Regions from separate parts of the Methylobacterium sp. HJ2 genome, predicted to be linked through region 2. Evidence: riboswitches for the same ligand, from Rfam matches in the RefSeq annotation. Region 2 holds a riboswitch; the other holds the start of a gene.

Region 1 (8,744 bases), on a different contig from region 2:
GCTGCGCCCGGTTCTACCGCGGCCGCGACGTCGTCGCCTGGCTCGCCGACATGGGCTACTACGCCATGAGCGTCGACGAGCATCCCCTGCGCGACGGCGTCCGCGACAACACCAACCACTACGTGACGGGCCGCGACGGCGGGCGCGACATCGACCTGCGCCGCTTCGCCCGGGAGGGCATGCACCTCTACGGCGTGCTGGAGGATTACACCGCCGGGCAGCTCCGCTTCCGCGATTCCCTCGCGCGCTCCCTGGATCAGGCCGACCGGACCTACAACGGCATCAACGCCGCGATCGACCGCCACATCGCCGAGGCCGGAATCGACGCCCCGGCCCAGGAGCCCTACCGCCCCGTCTGGGAGCCGGGCGAGCCCGTGACGCGCCTCGACCTCGCGGGATCGGGCATCGCCACGATCCTCTGGTGCATCGGCTTCACGCCGGATTTCCGCTGGCTCGACGCCTCCGTCTTCGACGGCGCGGGCCGGCCGCGGCATCGCCGCGGGATCACCCTGGAGCGCGGCGTCTACTTCGTCGGACTGCCCTGGCTGCACAGCTGGGGCTCGGGCCGGTTCGGCGCGGTCGGGCGGGATGCCGACCATATCGCCCAGGCCATCGCCGAGCAGCTCGCCGCCCGCGGCGGCCCGGCGGGCAGCCCCGTCGCGGGCCGGCCGCTGCTGACGCTGGCGGGCTGAGCCGGCCGCGTCCGTCCGGGTCGCGGCGCGACCCCGCTCTCAGGCGAGGCCGCCCATCGCCCGGATCCGCGCCCATTCGGCCGCGCTCACCGGCTGCACCGAGAGGCGGGAATTGGTGACGAGCACCATCCCGGCGAGCGCAGGCTCGGCCTTGATCGCGTCCAGGGTCACGGGCTTGGGCAGCGCCGCGACGGCCCGGACGTCGACCATGCCGAAGCGGCCGGTCTCGTCGGTGGGGTCGGGATAATAGGGCCGGATCACCGCCACGATCCCGACCACCGCCTTGCCCTCGTTCGAGTGGTAGAACAGCCCCTCCTCACCGACCTGCATCGCCATCAGGTGCTTCTTGGCGAGGTGGTTGCGCACGCCGTTCCAGTGCGTGCCCTCTTCGCCCGCGGCGACCTGCTGGTCCCAGGACCAGGTCGAGGGCTCGGACTTGAACAGCCAATGCGCCATGATCGCCTTCCCGCACCCGGCCCTGCGCCCGGTCCGCGTCTCTGCACGCGCCTCTGTAAGCGTGCGGCGGCACCCGCGCAGCCCCTTCCGGCGGGCCGTGCACCGCGGAAGGCTTTCGCCCGGGCGGCTTTGGGAGCTAGGGAGGCGCGAGTTCCGACGCGAAGCCCCCATGACCACCCTTGAGATCCCGCCGGGAATCGCCCCGGCCATCATCCTCGTCGAGCCGCAACTGGCCGAGAACATCGGCATGACGGCCCGCGCCATGGCGAATTTCGGCCTGTCGGAGCTGCGCCTCGTCAACCCGAAGAACGGCTGGCCCAAGAAGGGCGTGCGCGAGGCGGCCTCGGGCGCCACCCACGTCCTCGACGCCGCCCGGATCTACGACAGCGTGCCCGCGGCGATCGCCGACCTGAACCACGTCCTGGCCACCACCGCGCGCGAGCGCGGCCAGATGAAGCGCGTGCTGGGGCCGGACGCGGCCATGGCGGACGTCGCGGCCCGCGCGGGGCAGCGCGTCGGCATCCTGTTCGGGCGCGAGCGTGTCGGGCTCACCAACGACGAGGTCTCCTACGCCGACGCCATCGTCACCTTCCCGGTCTCGCCGGACTTTCCGTCGCTCAACCTCGCACAGGGCGTGCTGCTGATGGCCTACGAATGGCGCCGGGCGAGCGGCCGGGCCCGGCTGCCCTTCTCGGGCGAGATGCTGTCGCCGCCCGCCACCCGCGAGGCCCTGCTCTCCCTGTTCGGCGGCCTGGAGGAGGCCCTCGGCGCGGCCGGGTTCTACCCGCCCGAGAAACGCGAGATCATCGCGCGCAACATGCGCGACATGCTCCACCGCATGGCGATGACCGAGCAGGACGTCCGCACCCTGCGGGGCACCCTGCGCGCCCTGGCGCGCCGCCGAGAGGGATAGGCTCAGCCCCGGAGCGTCAGGCTGCCGCCCGCGATGCTGAAGTCGCGCACCCGCTTCAGGAAGGACATGCCGAGCAGGTTCACCCCGAGGAGCCCGCGGGGCACCACCACCGCCTCGACGTCGCGCACCGCGACGGGGCCGATCCGGAGCAGGCCGATCCGCACGGGCGCGACGCGCGCCGGCCCGTTCGCCGTCATGATCCGCTGAGTGAAATCGCCGGGGCCGACCCGGAGCCCGATCCGCGCGGCATCCTCCTCGGCGAAGGCGCAGAGCGTCGCGCCGGTATCCACCATCATCTGCACGGAGCGGCCGTCGACCACCGCCTGCGCCGTGAAATGGCCGCCGCGGTCCGCCTGGAGCGCGATCGCCACCGGGCCGACGGGCGCCGGGACGGCGGGCGCGGGAACCGCCGGGGCGGCGAGCGCGCGCGGCGCCGCGACCCTGTCGCGCAGGCGATGGACCGCCCCCACCGCGGCGACCGCTATCACGCCGACCGTCACAATCGTCCGCACGGCGCCCTCCGGCCGGCCCCCACGCCGGCAATCAGGCGCGTGCCGGCGTGAACGAAGGCTTGCGCCGGCCGCTTCGCCCGCGCCCCGCGCCCGGGCTTTCGCCCGACACGGTGTACGCCCGGTGACCGCGACCTCCCTCATCCACCGGGGATTGACCCGACGCCGATCCGGGTCCAAATCTCCCCCTGTTCCAGGGAGATCCCCGGCAAGGGGCTGAGACACCGCTGGCACGCCCGACGAGGGCCTGCGGCGCGGAAATCCTTCGAACCTGATCCGGCTCATACCGGCGTAGGGATTGGACCGCGGGTTCCTCGACGAACCCACACGCTTCGGCAGCGAGGCGAAGGCCACCGATCCCTGCGGGCAGACGCGGAGATCGTGCGTGGCAGACTGGCCCGCCTCACCCATCGGACAGCGGCGCGATCCGGCGCCGAACGAACACGCCGCCGGCACGGATCCGGGGATCCGTCTGGATCCCTCGATCCGCACGGATTTCCCGATCCGCACGGATCTGCCGATCCGCACGGATCTCCCGATCCGCGCCGACGTGGCGATCGTCGGCGGCGGGCTGATCGGCCTCGCGAGCGCGTGGCGCCTCGCGCAGGCTGGCCGCAGCGTCGTCGTGGTCGAGCGCGCGCGCATCGGCGCCGGGGCGAGCCTCGCGGCGACCGGCATGCTGGCGCCCGCCGCCGAGCACGAGCCGGGCTCGGACCTGCTCCTGCCCCTCGCCCTCGACTCCCTCGCCCGCTGGCCCGGGTTCCGCGACGCGCTGCAGGCCGCCTCCGGGATCGCCATCGACTACCGCACCGAGGGCACCCTGGTGCTCGCCATCGGGCGCGACGAGGTCGAGCGCCTGCGCTTCCGTTACGATCTGCAGCGCCGCTCGGGCGTCGCCGCCGAGTGGCTGGCCGGCACCGAGGTGCGGCGGCGGGAGCCGACCCTGCGCCCCTCCGTCACCGCGGGCGTGCTCTGCCCCCTCGACCATCAGGTCGACCCGCGCCGGGTGATGGCGGCGCTGACGCTCGCCTGCCGCGCGGCCGGCGTCGTCGTGGTGGAGGATTGCGCCGCGACCGGACTCGACTGGACCGCCGGCCGCGTCGCCGGCCTGCACACCGCGCGCGGCACGCTCGCGGCCGGCACGGTGGTGCTGGCGAGCGGGGCGTGGAGCGGCGAGAGCGGCCTGCTGCCCGAACACCTCGCCCTGCCGGTGCGGCCGCTGAAGGGGCAATCCCTCGCCCTGCGCACCACGCGCCGGACCGGGACGCTCGGCCACATGGTCTGGACCGAGCAGGTCCACATGGCGCCCAAGGGCGACGGGCACCTCATCGTCGGCGCCACCGTGGAGGATTGCGGCTTCCGGCCCGGCGTCACCGCGGGCGGGCTCTACGCCCTCCTCGAGGGCGCGCGCCGGGTGCTGCCCGGCATCGAGGAGATGGAGGTCGAGGCCGTCTGGAGCGGCTACCGCCCGACCTCGGACGACGACGCTCCGATCATCGACACCCTGGCCCCCGGCCTCGTGGCGGCGACCGGGCACCACCGCAACGGCTACCTGCTCGCGCCCGTGACCGCCGACGCGGTCGCGGCGCTGCTCACGACCGGCGCGCTGCCCGAGATCGCCCGCCCCTTCACCCTGGGGCGGTTCCGCCGGCCGGACGCCGCGAGGGCCTCCGCATGAATTGTCTGATCAACGGCACGCCCCGCAGCCTCGAGGCCGACACCGTCGAGGCCCTGTTCCGGGCGGAGGCCGAGGAGACCGGGATCGAGAGCCCGGAGGGCATCGCCATCGCGCTGAACGGGCGCGTGGTGCGCCGCAGGGACTGGGCGGAGACGCCGGTGCGCGAGGGCGACCGCGTCGAGATCGTCCGCGCCATGCAGGGAGGCTGAGCATGAACGAGACCGTCACCCCGCCGCGCGGGGACAGCGAGGACGCGCTGGTCATCGCGGGCGTGCCGCTGGCCTCGCGCCTGTTCATCGGCACCGCGGGCTATCCGAGCCAGACCGTCATGCGCGACGCGGTGGAGGCGAGCGGGGCCGAGGTGGTCACCGCCTCGATCCGTCGCGTCTCGCTCCAGGGCCACGGCTCGGACACGGTGCGGATCCTGAAAGGGCACCGCTTCCTGCCCAACACCGCGGGCTGCGAGACCGCGCGCGACGCGATCATGACGGCCGAGCTCGCCCGCGAGGCGCTCGGCACCGACTGGATCAAGGTCGAGGTGATCGGCGACCGCGAGACGCTCTACCCGGACGTCGCCGAGCTGATCGAGGCCTGCCGCCACCTCGTGGACGACGGCTTCACGGTGCTGCCCTATTGCAACGACGACCCCATCGTCTGCCGCCGCCTGGAGGATCTCGGCTGCGCCGCGGTGATGCCGATGGGCTCGCTGATCGGCTCCGGAATGGGGGTGGCCAACCCGGCCAACCTCGAACTGATCTGCCGCCGGGCCGGCGTCCCGGTGATCGTCGATGCGGGCATCGGCACGGCCTCCGACGCGGTGATCGCGATGGAGCTCGGCGCCGACGCCTGCCTCATCAACACCGCTGTGGCCAAGGCCGACGATCCGGTGCGGATGGCCCGCGCCATGCGCCGCGCCGTCGAGGCGGGCCGCGACGCCTACCGGGCCGGGCGCATCCCCCGGCGCGGCCGGGCCGAGCCGTCGAGTCCGCAACTCGGCCTCGTGGGCTCCTGACGGGCGTGCCGGCTTGTGACCTGCCGGCGCCGCTCCTCGTCGTCACCGACCGGCACGGCTCGACCCGCCCCCTCGCCGAGACCGTCGCGGCCTGTCTCGACGGCGGCGCCCGCTGGTTCTGGTTCCGCGACCGGGACCTCGCACCGGACGAGCGCCTGTGCCTCGGCAGCGCGCTGCTGCGGCTGATCCGCGACGCGGGCGGCCGGATGGTGGTCGGCGGGAACCCGGATCTCGCCGCCGCGCTCGGTGCGGACGGGGTGCATCTCGGGGGCGGCAGCGGGCCCGAGGCGATCGCGGCGGCGCGTACGCGCGACGGATTGGTCGGGGTCTCGGCCCATACGGAGGCGGAGGTCGCGGCGGCGGCCCGGGCCGGGGCCGATTACGCGACCTTGAGCCCGATCTGTCCGAGCGCGAGCAAGCCGGGCTACGGCCCCGCCCTCGGGCCGGAGGCGCTGGCGCGCGCGGCCCGCCACGGTCTGCCCGTCCTCGCCCTCGGCGGGATCGGCCCCGCCGAACTCGCCGCCTGCCGCGCCATGGGGGCCGCGGGCGCCGCGATCATGGGGCTGCCGATGCGGGCGCAGGATCCGGCCGCTGCGATCCGCCTCTGCCTCGCAGCGTGGGGCGCCTGAGCTACGGCGCCGCCGGTCCGTAGGGCGGCCGGGGGATCGCCCGGTGCGCGGCCCGGAGCGCCGCCGACCAGCGCTCGCGCAGGTCGTGGAAATAGCCCTCGCCCGCCTCGATCCGGTGGTTCACCTCGAGGTCGAGGGCGCCGCGGCGGGCGAGCGCGATGTCGATCGGCAGGCCGACGCCGAGATTCGAGCGCATGGTCGAATCCATCGAGACGAGGCTGACCTTCAGGGCGTCGTAGAGGTCGGTCTCGAACTTCACCGCGCGGTCGAGGATCGGCTTGCCGTATTTGTGCTCGCCGATCTGCAGGAAGGGCGCGTCGGTGCTGCACTCGATGAAATTGCCGGCCGAGTAGATCAGGTACAGCCGCATCGGCTCGGTGCCGATCTGGCCGCCGAACAGCAGCGAGATCGAGAAGCGGAGGTTGGCCGCCTCGAAGCCCGCCTTCTCGATGGCGCGCACCCGGCGGATCGCCCGGCCGACGAGCTGCGCCGCCTGGAACATCGTCCCGGTCTCGACGAGGCGCATCGCCGGCTCGCCGTCCTCGCCCGGTACGCCCTCCGAGAGCAGGCTCAGCACCGATTGGGTCACCGAGAGGTTGCCCGCCGAGGCAAGCATCATCACGCGCTCGCCCGGCACGCTGAAATGGTGCAGCTTGCGGTAGGTCGAGATGTCGTCGAGGCCCGCATTGGTGCGGGTATCGGCCACCATCACGAGCCCGTCCTCGACGAGGACGCCGACGCAGTAGGTCATGGGAACTCGGCTCTCGCCCGCCTGCCGTTGGCGGGTGTCTGGGACGGGATGGGCCCGGATGACCTGATGTCAGGCCGGTCCGGGATCAGGATTGCTTGGCGGATTGGGCTTGCGCCACCTTGAGCGTCACGTCCAGCGTTTCCGTGCCGCCGCCGGTCCGGCTGCCGCGGATCGGCGCGGCGCCCAGGTAATCGAGCCCGCAGGCGACGCGGATATAGGCCTCCGACGTCCCGGCGCCGTGGGCCGGATCGAAGGCGACCCAGCCGAGATCGGGCACCAGGGCCTCGGCCCAGCCATGCGGCGTCTCCCCGTCCTCGGCCTCGTCCTCGCGCTGCCGGTAGCCCGAGACGTAGCGGGCCGGGATCTCGAGATGGCGTGCGGCCGCGATGAAGACGTGGGCGAGGTCCTGGCAGACGCCGGCCTCCGCCTCGAAGGCCTTGGCGGCGGTGACCGCCGCGCTCGCCGGCCCCCGCGCGAAGCGGAGGCGCTGATGAACGCCCGCGAGCAGCCGGTGCAGCGTCGGGAGGGCGGCCCGGTCGCCCGCGCCCGCGACCGCGTCGGCGAAGGCCCGGATCTCCGGGCTCGGCACGCAGAGATCGGTCTCGCGCAGGTAGAACACGTCCGGCAGGCGCTCGACGGCGCCGCGCACGATGCCGTGCGTCTCCAGGGTGTCGACCTCGCCGGTGACCCGGATGGTGAGGGCCTCGGCCGGCTCGTCCGGGGTGAACCAGTGCACGACGTTGCCGAAGCCGTCCTCGCGCTCGGTCAGCCGCCCGTCGATCGAGGTGTCGATGCGCCAGCGCCGGACATATTGCCCGTCATGGTCGCGCGGGGTCATGCGCAGGACCTGGATCAGCCCGCGCGCGGGCTGCTCGTAGGTGTAGTGGGTCTCGTGGACGACGCAGATTCGCATGGGACGTGTTCTATCCGTTCGGCCGCGTCAGACCAGATACTGCTCGGCGATCGCGGCGCCGACCCGGTTGTTCTCCCCGATGAAGGCGGTGACGAACTCGTGGAGGCCGGAGGCGAAGATGCGATCGATGTCGTCGCCCTCGAGCTTGGCCAGCATGTTGCTGGCGAGCCGCTGGCTCGGGCCGCGCCGCCCGTAGGCGTCGGCGATGAGGTCGAGATGCTCGACCAGCATGGCGTAGCAATGGGCGAAGGAGCGCGGCATCTGCCGGTTGAGGATCAGCAGGTCGGCCACCAGCAGGGGCTTGATGCTCTCGCGGTAGACCCAGTGATAGGCGTTGAAGGCCGAGACCTCGCGCAGGATCGTGGTCCACTGGAAGTAGTCGAGGCTGCCGCCGACCTTCTCGCTCGCCGGAAGCAGGATCTGGTACTTCACGTCGAGGATGCGGGCGGTGTTGTCGGCCCGCTCGGTCGCGGTGCCGAGCCGGGTGAACCAGTAGGCGTCGTTGCGCAGCATCGTCCGGTAGGCCGAGCCGTCGAAGGTCAGCGAGATGCCCTTCACCCAGTCGAGGAAGCGCGAGAACTCGTCGCGGGTAAGGTCGCGGCCCTCGTAGGAGCGCAGCTCCAGCCACGCGCCGTTGATCGCGTCCCACATCTCGGTGGTGAGGGCGGTCCGGACCGAGCGGGCGTTCTCGCGCGCCGTCTCGATGCAGGAGCGGATCGACGAGACGTTCTTCGGGCTGAAGGCCAGGAAGTCGCAGACCGTGTGGCTGTTCACCCCGTCGTAATGGAGCTTGAACGTCTCCGGGTCGCCCGCCGAGGCGAGGGCGGAGGCCCATTCGTTGGTCTCGCCGCCACCGTAGCTGGTAGGCAGCGAGGCGAGCCGGTGCGCCGCATCGAGGATGCGGGCCACGAACTCGGCGCGCTCCACGTAGCGGGAGAGCCAGTAAAGGTTGTCGGCAGTCCTGGACAGCATGGGATCTTCGCTGAGTTCGCCACGGGCCGAGGGCCCGAGGGCTTCTGGCCCGCGTGGAATCGTGAGGTGTGCGGGGCCCTCAGGCGTCCAGCACCCAGGTGTCCTTCGTACCCCCGCCCTGGCTCGAATTCACCACGAGCGAGCCTTCCTTCAGGGCGACCCGGGTGAGGCCGCCCGGCACGATCCGGATCTCGTCGGCGCCGCAGAGCACGAAGGGCC
Region 2 (8,744 bases):
CCAGAGCGCCAGCCCGGCGAGCGCCGCGACGGGACGGGCCCGCACCGCGTCGGCGAAGCCGAAGATGCGCCCGGCGAAGAGGTAGCCGCCGACGAAGTAGACGTAGCGGGCGCAGAACTCGTCAATCAGGGTCCAGTCGGTATCGACGGGCAGCGTCTGCAGGAGCGCGGCGCCGCCGAGGAGGAGCGGGGCCGGGAGGCGCCGCAGCAGCTTCGTGACCACGGAGAACACGGCGAGCAGGTAGATGAACCACAGGGTCGAGTAGGGCTCGACCAGGGTGCCGGCGAGATGGGCGAGGAAGGCCGGCGCCCCGCCGTCGCCCACGATGGCACCGTACTTGGCGAGCGACTGGATCAGCACCCAGAGCCCGTAGAAATAGGCGAAGTGCACCACGCGCCGGTCGGCGAAGAGGCGCCAGTCGCGGTCGATCACCCGGCCGACGAACAGGCCCGAGAGCAGGAAGAAGTCCGGGATGCGGAAGGGCTTGGCGAAGGCCACCACGGTGTGGAGGAAGCCCTCGCCGCCCATCGCCTCGCCGGTGCCGAGGGTGGCGTGCATCATGACCACGAGAAGGATGCAGATGCCCTTGGCGACATCGACCCAGGCGAGCCGCAGATCCGCCTCCGGTGTCGCCGCCGTTCCGCCCGCCATGACCGTCCGCTCCCTCATGCAGGGCGGGAATCTCGGCGCATCCCGTTAAAGGAGGCCCCGGCGGCTCGGGCTTCCGCGCGGCATGGCGAACGCGCGGTAAACGCCGTCCCGCGGCCCCGTGCGGGCCGAGGGCGGCGGGCTCACGAGAACCGGTCGCGCCGCGCTCCGCGCCGGTCGCGGGTCATCCGGGTGGCCGCGTGGAAATCGTCGGGCTTCGTCCGCACCCAGGCGAGGAAGCGCGCGATCTCCGGGTCGGCGCGCAGGGCCTCGACGTCGGCGAGGCGGCGGGCGATCTCGGCCTCGCTGTAGCGGGCGTGGATCGCCGAGTGGCAGATCTGGTGCAGCCGCACGGTGCCGCGATGGGTGCCGCCCTTCAGCTTGGGCGTCAGGTGATGCAGGCTGGAGCGGGCGCGGGGCGGGATCGGGCGCGCGCAGAGCGGACAGATCACGGGCGCCGCTGCCCGCGGCCCGTGCGTCTCGGGGTCGTCGTCGCGCCAGATGCGGTCCCGCCGTCCCAACCGGATCCCTCCCGTGGTCGCCGCCGGATATAGGTCTGCGCCCCGCCCGCGAGGACCGCGCGGCGCGGCGACATGCCGACACGGGGCGCGCCTTCCGTCTCGGGCGCGGATGCGGGCGCGATTGACAAGGCGGCCCAAAGTGTCGAGGCTCTGGCCGTTCCGAGGGGAGCCCCGTCACGAGGGGGCTGAGATTGGGCCTGCAGGTCCTGACCCTTGAACCTGATCCGGCTCATACCGGCGGAGGGACGGGAACCTGCGGCCTCGGGATATGGGGCCGGCTCTCATCGGCCTTTCGTCAGGGGTTCGGATCGCTCCGCCACAGGGAGAGATCCACGATGAACGCACCCGTCCTGACCAAAGACGTCAAGGGTAGCCCAGAGAGCGTCACCACCGGGCCGATCAACGGCTCGCACAAGCTCTACGCCGAGGTCCCCGGTCGGGCCGACATCCGGGTGCCGTTCCGCGAGATCGTGCTGACGGATCCCAAGGAGGCCCCGGTGCGGGTCTACGATCCGTCGGGCCCCTATACCGAGACGGACGCCCGCATCGACCTCGCCAAGGGCCTCAACGCCGTGCGCGAGCCCTGGATCGCGTCCCGCGGCTACGCCACGGTCGAGCCCCGCGCGGTCAAGCCCGAGGACAACGGCTTCGCGGCCGCCGACAAGCTCGTCGCCCCCTGCCCCGCCGAGCGCCTGATCCGCAAGGCCGCTCCCGGCCAGATGGTGACGCAGTACGAATTCGCCCGCGCGGGGATCGTCACCGAGGAGATGATCTACGTCGCCCACCGCGAGAACCTCTGCCGCGAGCAGATGCTGGAGCGGGCCGAGGCCGCGCTCGCCGACGGCGAGAGCTACGGCGCCGCGGTGCCGGCCTTCATCACCCCGGAATTCGTGCGCGACGAGGTGGCCCGCGGCCGGGCCATCATCCCGGCCAACATCAACCACACCGAATTGGAGCCGATGGCGATCGGCCGGAACTTCCTGGTCAAGATCAACGCCAATATCGGCAACTCGGCGGTGACCTCCTCGGCGGCGGAAGAGGTCGAGAAGCTGGTCTGGTCGATCCGCTGGGGCGCCGACACGGTGATGGACCTCTCCACCGGCCGCAACATACACAACATCCGCTCGTGGATCATCCGCAACTCGCCGGTCCCGATCGGCACGGTGCCGATCTACCAGGCGCTGGAGAAGGTCGGCGGCGATCCGCTCAAGCTCGACTGGGAGGTCTTCAAGGACACCCTCATCGAGCAGGCCGAGCAGGGCATCGACTACTTCACCATCCATGCGGGCGTGCGCCTCGCCCACGTGCCGCTCACCGCGCGGCGCGTCACCGGCATCGTCTCGCGCGGCGGCTCGATCATGGCGCGCTGGTGCCTCGCCGGGCACCGCGAGTCGTTCCTCTACGAGCGCTTCGACGAGATCTGCGACATCTGCCGCGCCTACGACGTCTCGTTCTCGCTGGGCGACGGCCTGCGGCCCGGCTCGATCGCCGATGCCAACGACGCCGCGCAATTCGCCGAGCTGGAGACGCTGGGCGAGCTCACCAAGGTCGCCTGGGACAAGGGCTGCCAGGTGATGATCGAGGGCCCCGGCCACGTGCCGATGCACAAGATCAAGGTCAACATGGAGAAGCAGCTGCGCGAGTGCGGCGAGGCGCCGTTCTACACACTCGGCCCGCTGACCACCGACATCGCGCCCGGCTACGACCACATCACCTCGGGCATCGGCGCCGCCATGATCGGCTGGTTCGGCACCGCCATGCTCTGCTACGTCACCCCGAAGGAGCATCTCGGGCTCCCCAACCGCGACGACGTGAAGACCGGCGTGATCACCTACAAGATCGCCGCCCACGCCGCCGACCTCGCCAAGGGCCACCCGGCCGCGCAGCTGCGCGACGACGCGCTGTCCCGCGCGCGCTTCGACTTCCGCTGGGAGGACCAGTTCAACCTGAGCCTCGACCCCGACACGGCGCGCGCCTACCACGACGAGACCCTGCCGAAGGACGCCCACAAGGTCGCGCATTTCTGCTCGATGTGCGGACCGAAATTCTGCTCGATGAAGATCACGCAGGACCTGCGCGCCGAGGTGCTGGCGATGGAGGCGGCGGGCGAGGTCATCCACACCGCGCCCGTCATGTCCACGGCCGAGCGCGAGGCCGGCATGAAGGCGAAGTCCGAGGAGTTCCTGGCGGAGGGCGGCAAGCTCTACGTCGACGCCGCCGAGTAGGCGCCGACACGCCGATCCGAACGGCACGGGGGCGGGGTCCGGTCGGAATCCCGCCCCCGTCGCGTTTCGGGCGGCCCACATCGCCGGGATTTTCAGCGCTGCGTTAACCCGGTGTTGAGGCCTTCTCGGATCGTGAGTGCGCCGTTAACGGACGGGTTACCGCTGCGGCGCCTGATGGGATCGTGGTTCCCATCCGGAGGCCCAACACATGAACGAGATCGGCAGCGTGCAAGCCGCCGAGAGGCCGGCACTTCCCGTCGTCCCCCCGGTCCAGCCCGCGGCACCGCCTGCCCCGATCGCGCCGACGGAGCGGAGCCCGACGCCGCTCGAGCCCGCGGTGACGCTCGACATCCGCGCGCCGGCGGACGCTCCCTCCCCCGCGGTCCCGAACGAGTCCGATTACCGGACGCAATTCGTGCGCGACGCGAGCACCAAGGATCTCGTCTATCAGGTGATCGATCCGACCTCGGGCGACATCGTCGTGCAATTGCCGACCGCCACCGTCCTGAAGGCGCGGGCCTACGCGGAGGTGGAGGCGACCCGCAAGACGGAAGCCGGCCGCGGCAAGGAGACGGCGGTCGCCCTCGACCTCAGCGCGTGAGATCAGGCGCGCTGGCGGACGAGGCCGACGACGCTCGCGCAGGCGATCATCACGCCGAGGCCCATCAGGCAGAGGCAGCCGAGGGCCGGGCCGGGACGTCCCTTGGCGAGGAAGATGGCGGCGAGGAGCGGGGCGAGCAGCGCGACGAGCAGCATGGTCATGGACGGCTCCGGGTCTGACGGGGCGATCCTAGCCAGGAAGGTGTTAACCGTGTGTCACGTTCGCGGCCCGGTGTGGGATTCCCGCACCCGTGCCGACCCGAGGCGCGCCCGAGGGCGCGTCAGGCGGCGCGCCGGGTCGCCGTGACGTCGACCAGCGCGCCGTGATTCACCTCCAGCACCCGGTCCGCGAAGGGCAGCAGGTGCGCGCTGTGGGTGACGAAGACCTTGGCGACCGGGATCTCCATGAGCGCGCGGATCAGCGCCTGCTCGGAGGCGGGATCGAGATTGGCGGTGATCTCGTCCAGAAGCAGCAGTCGGGGCTTGCGGCAGAGCGCGCGGGCGAGCAGCAGCCGGCGGCGCTGGCCGGTGGAGAGCAGCGGGCTCTCGTCCGAGAGCTGGGTCGCGAAGCCCTGAGGCAGGTCCCGGATCGCGTCGAGCAGGCCGACCGTCACGAGCGCCGATTCGATCTGCCTCTGCGTGATGTCGGGCGAGAACAGGGACAGGTTGTCGAGCACCGTGCCCGCGAGCACCCGGTCGTCCGCGAAGACGCAGCCGATATTGGCGCGGTACTCGTGGATGCCGAATTCCTCGATCGGGCGGCCGTCGACGAGCATGGCGCCCGCCGCGCGCCCGTTCAGGCTCGCCAGGATCTTGAGCAGCGAGGACTTGCCGCAGCCCGACGGCCCCACGATCGCGATCGTCTCGGCGCGGTCGACCCGGATGGTGAGGCGGACATGCTCCACGAGAGGGCGCGCCGACCGGTCGAACCGGATCGCCACGTCCTCGAGGGCGACCGTCCGGCGGATCACCCGCTCGATGCCGACGCCCGCGCTCTGCGGCTCGGGATCCTCGTCGAGCACGTCGTCGAGGCGGCCGAAATGCACCCGCATCACCGAGAGCTGCAGCAGGCTCATGATGAGCGTGTTCATGCTGTTGAAGAACGAACCGCGCAGGGCGAAGAAGGCGTAGAGCACGCCGACGGAGAGCGTGCTCTTCATCACGTCGGTGACGCCCATGTAGAGCGTCGTCACCGTGCCGAGCATGAAGATTAAGTGCAGGAACAGGTCCGCGTCGATGGAAAGCTTCTTAGACCGGTAGCCGTAGTTGGCGAAGCGTGTGAATGTCTCGAGCCACTTGAGAGAGAAGAAGCTCGTGGTGTTGCTGACCTTCAGCGCGGAGATCTGCGCCAGCCCGTCGAGCAGGCGGGCCTGCTCCTCGGAGCGCGCCTCCAGGGACAGGGCGGTGCTGCGCGCGATGCCCGGATAGGTGGCGAAGCGGACGAGGATCGCCGCCACCAGCGTCGCCAGCGAGGCGGCGGCCATGGTGGGCGAGTAGTAGTACATCATCCCGACGAGGACGACGGACATGGCCCCGTCCGCGATCGACGAGATGAAGCCGTTGACCAGGAAGGTCTTGATCTGGTCGACCGAACTCAGCCGCGTGACGAAGTCGCCCGGATGGCGGGCCTCGAAGAAGCCGATCGGCAGCCGGAAGGCGTGGCTGACGATGTTGCGGGTGAAATGGATCTCGAACATGGTCGCGGCGCGCAGCGCGATCACGTCGCGCAGCCAGCGCGACACCGCCTCGAAGGCGCTGAACAGGGCGAGCCCGACGACCACGACCGTCAGCAGGTCGAGGTCGTATTGCGGGATCACCGTGTCGATCGCGGTCTGCAGGAAGATCGGCGTGCCGAGGGCGAACAGGGTCGCGCCGAGCGACAGGACGGTGATCCGCGCCAGCGTGCCCTCGATGCCCCGGCACGAGCGGAACACCGCCCAGAACAGGGATTTGCGCGCCGTCCGGATCGCCTGGAAATCGACGCGGCGCTCGAATTCGAGGGCGACGCCGCTGAAATGCCGCTCCACGTCCTCCTGCGCGTAGGCACGCGGGCCGAAGGCCGGATCGTGGATGTGGAAGACGCCGCGCACCACCGTCTCGAGCACGACGAAGTGGTTGCCGTTCCAGTGCAGGATGGCCGGGCAGGTAATCGTATGCAATTCGCCGACATTGGCGATCGCCAGCCCCTGCGCGTCGAGTCCGACCTGCTCGGCCACCTCGACGATGTCGGCGAAGGTCATCCCGCGCTGCGAGGGCGGGAACAGCGCGCGCAGATAGGGCAGGTCGATGTCGTGCCGGTGCGCGTTGGCGACCATCGCCAGGCAGGCGAGACCGCATTCCATGGTCTCGCTCTGCACGACCGAGCGGATCTTGCGCCTGCGCCGCGGACCGGCCCCGAACATCAGCGTCCCCTCAGCGCACGGATCGGATCGAGCACCCAGTCCAGGAAGCGGCGCCGCTCGATCACGATGTCGGCCGACAGGGTCGAGCCGATCTTGATCGGGATGCGCTCGCCGTAGGCCTCGACGTCGCTGCGATCCGGGCGGATCTCGATGCGGTAGGCGGATTGGCGATCCACGGGTCGCGGATCGAGCCCGAGATCGGGCTTGTCGTCGCCCGCGGGCGCGCGCACGGCCGCCGCCGAGATGTAGGTGATCGTTCCGTGCTGGATGCCGAAGGTCTTGAACGGGAACGCGTCGTACTTGATGATGACCCGCTGCCCGACCTTGGCGAGGCCCACCGCGCGGGCCGGCGCGTCGATGACGATGAGCGGCGCGGCGTTCGGGTCGCCGGTCGCGGCCACGAACTGCCCGGCCTTCACCGAATCGCCGACCTGGGCGGCGAGCGCCAGCACGGTGCCGGGATTCTGGGCCTGGACGTCGATCGCCGCTTCCGTCTTCAGCATGGCGAGGCGGCTGTCGGTCGCCTCGATCTGGTTCTGCGCGGTCGCCTGCTGGGAGAGCTTGGTGGCGACCAGGAGGTCGAATTCCCGCCGCCGCTCCGCGTCCTGGCGCTGATATTCCAGGCGCTTGAGGCGCAGCTCCGAGAGCTGGCGCTCGTACTCGAAGCTCGTCCGCTCGTGGGATTCGAGCAGGTCGCGGGTGGCGTAGCCGCTCTGCACGTAGGCCGAGATCCGCCGCACCACGGCGCGGGTCTTCTCCACGGCCGCCATCTGGCGCTTGGCCTGCTCGGCGAGGCCCGCGTAGAAGACCTCCTGGTCGGCGGTGATCTTCTCCTGCTGGGTCCGGGCGCGGGCAATGAAGGCCTTGGCGCGCTCGACCTCCTCGACGAGGCCCTTGCGGGTCAGCTGCAGGTTGCGGATCTCGGCGTCGACGGCCGATTCGCCCCCGACCGTGGCGGTGCCCATCCGCAGGGCGTAGATCGCTTGGCCCGCCTGGACGGCGTCGCCCTGCTTGACGAAGATGCGGCTGACCACGCCCGCCCGCGGAGCGTCGAGCCTGGCGAATCCGCCGGTCGCCGCCACCGTGCCGCGCACGCTCTCGGTCTGCGCGAAATGCCCGAACCAGAGGCCGCCCGCGACCGCGACGACCACCGCGGCGACGAGCAGGGTGGCGAAGGCCGAGGTCCGGTCCTGGCGCAGATCGATGGTCTGGAGGATGCGTGGCGCCGCGATCCGGGTCGCTTGGGACGCGTCGCCGGGATCGGCCGCGGCGTCGGCGGCCTCGCCCGGGGCGGGATCCGGCTCCGGGGCGTCGTGGCGGGCCTCGGTCGGGGCGGCGCTCGAGCTCATGCGGGATGCCCTCCCCCGGGCCGGACGGTCAGGAATTCGTCGAGGCGCGGCCACATGAACCACTGCGCCGGCGCGGCGAGCACCGATTGCTCGATGTGGCGGCAGACGAGGTCGGTGACCCGGCGCCGGGTCTCCGGGCCGCTCTCGGCGACCTCGAAGGGCCGGCCGACCCGGATCGTGTCGCCGCCTACGCCGGAGGTGATGGCGAGCGGCACGACGGTGGCCTCGGTGAGCCGGGCGAGGCTGTCGATCCCCATGGCGAGCCGGACCGGGCGGCCGAACAGCGTCGCGTCGACGGCGCCGCCGTAGCTGCCCGGCAGATCGACGAAGGTGACGATCACGCTGCCGGTCCGCGCGAAGCGCACCGCATCGATGTAATCCTGCTTGTCGCGTACGTTCAGGAACCGCATGTCGATCCCGATCTCGGAGATGCGCCGCATCACCCGGGTCTCGATCTCGCGATCCTCGCGGGCGCGCAGGATCAGCATCTTGCGGTCGGGGAAGACGTCGTGGATCAGCCGCGCGAAGGCGAGCGCGAAGCAGCCCATGTGGATCGGGGCGAGGATCACCGGCTTGCCGCTCGCGGCCACCCGCTCGAGCGCCGCGCGATCCGGGAACGCGATCCGCTGCCAATCGGCCTTGATGCTGGCCTGCGATCGATTGAGCAGCGACAACCATTCCAGCTGGTAGAGATCGTCGGAGAACACCGCCTCGGCGTCGAGCCGGTCCGCCTCGGCGCGGGAGAGCCGCAAGGTGTCGCGCAGGACGGGACCGAAGCCGTGCGAGGCGAGGCGGCGGGTCATCCGCCGCCATTGCCAGGCGGCGCGCAGGGCGCGGCGGCGCAACCCGATCGGCAGGCCGGCCACGAAGGTCTGCAGGGGCGTCGCTTCGATCATCGTCGGTCGGAACTGCCTGTTCGGGGCCGCGGCGGCGGCAGAAACCGGGCTCCACACATGGAAACGTCGCCCGAAACCCCGAGCGACGTCCCACGTCCGGCGA

What was found. Region 2 has a riboswitch for thiamine pyrophosphate ahead of thiC (phosphomethylpyrimidine synthase ThiC). Riboswitches for the same ligand answer to the same signal wherever they lie in the genome.
Region 1: it holds a riboswitch for thiamine pyrophosphate, as region 2 does, so the genes downstream of both, thiO (glycine oxidase ThiO) here and thiC (phosphomethylpyrimidine synthase ThiC) in region 2, are expected to answer to the same signal.

The regions. Positions count from the first base shown of each region.
Region 1 covers NZ_JBWJYM010000011.1:83,271-92,014, reverse strand. Annotated here, with positions in the region: gene ACS5RC_RS22915 (MSMEG_0569 family flavin-dependent oxidoreductase) at 1-692, shown strand, start outside; gene ACS5RC_RS22910 (EVE domain-containing protein) at 732-1,148, opposite strand; gene ACS5RC_RS22905 (RNA methyltransferase) at 1,318-2,061, shown strand; gene ACS5RC_RS22900 (retropepsin-like aspartic protease family protein) at 2,064-2,573, opposite strand; TPP riboswitch at 2,757-2,886, shown strand; gene thiO (glycine oxidase ThiO) at 3,043-4,248, shown strand; gene thiS (sulfur carrier protein ThiS) at 4,245-4,457, shown strand; gene thiG (thiazole synthase) at 4,460-5,260, shown strand; gene ACS5RC_RS22880 (thiamine phosphate synthase) at 5,266-5,889, shown strand; gene ACS5RC_RS22875 (proteasome-type protease) at 5,891-6,640, opposite strand; gene ACS5RC_RS22870 (transglutaminase family protein) at 6,726-7,553, opposite strand; gene ACS5RC_RS22865 (alpha-E domain-containing protein) at 7,581-8,525, opposite strand; gene ACS5RC_RS22860 (circularly permuted type 2 ATP-grasp protein) at 8,605-8,744, opposite strand, start outside.
Region 2 covers NZ_JBWJYM010000007.1:124,692-133,435, forward strand. Annotated here, with positions in the region: gene ACS5RC_RS17685 (acyltransferase family protein) at 1-651, opposite strand, end outside; gene ACS5RC_RS17690 (HNH endonuclease family protein) at 792-1,169, opposite strand; TPP riboswitch at 1,322-1,432, shown strand; gene thiC (phosphomethylpyrimidine synthase ThiC) at 1,505-3,394, shown strand; gene ACS5RC_RS17700 (flagellar protein FlaG) at 3,603-3,995, shown strand; gene ACS5RC_RS17705 (hypothetical protein) at 3,998-4,156, opposite strand; gene ACS5RC_RS17710 (peptidase domain-containing ABC transporter) at 4,276-6,396, opposite strand; gene ACS5RC_RS17715 (HlyD family secretion protein) at 6,396-7,745, opposite strand; gene ACS5RC_RS17720 (LpxL/LpxP family acyltransferase) at 7,742-8,641, opposite strand.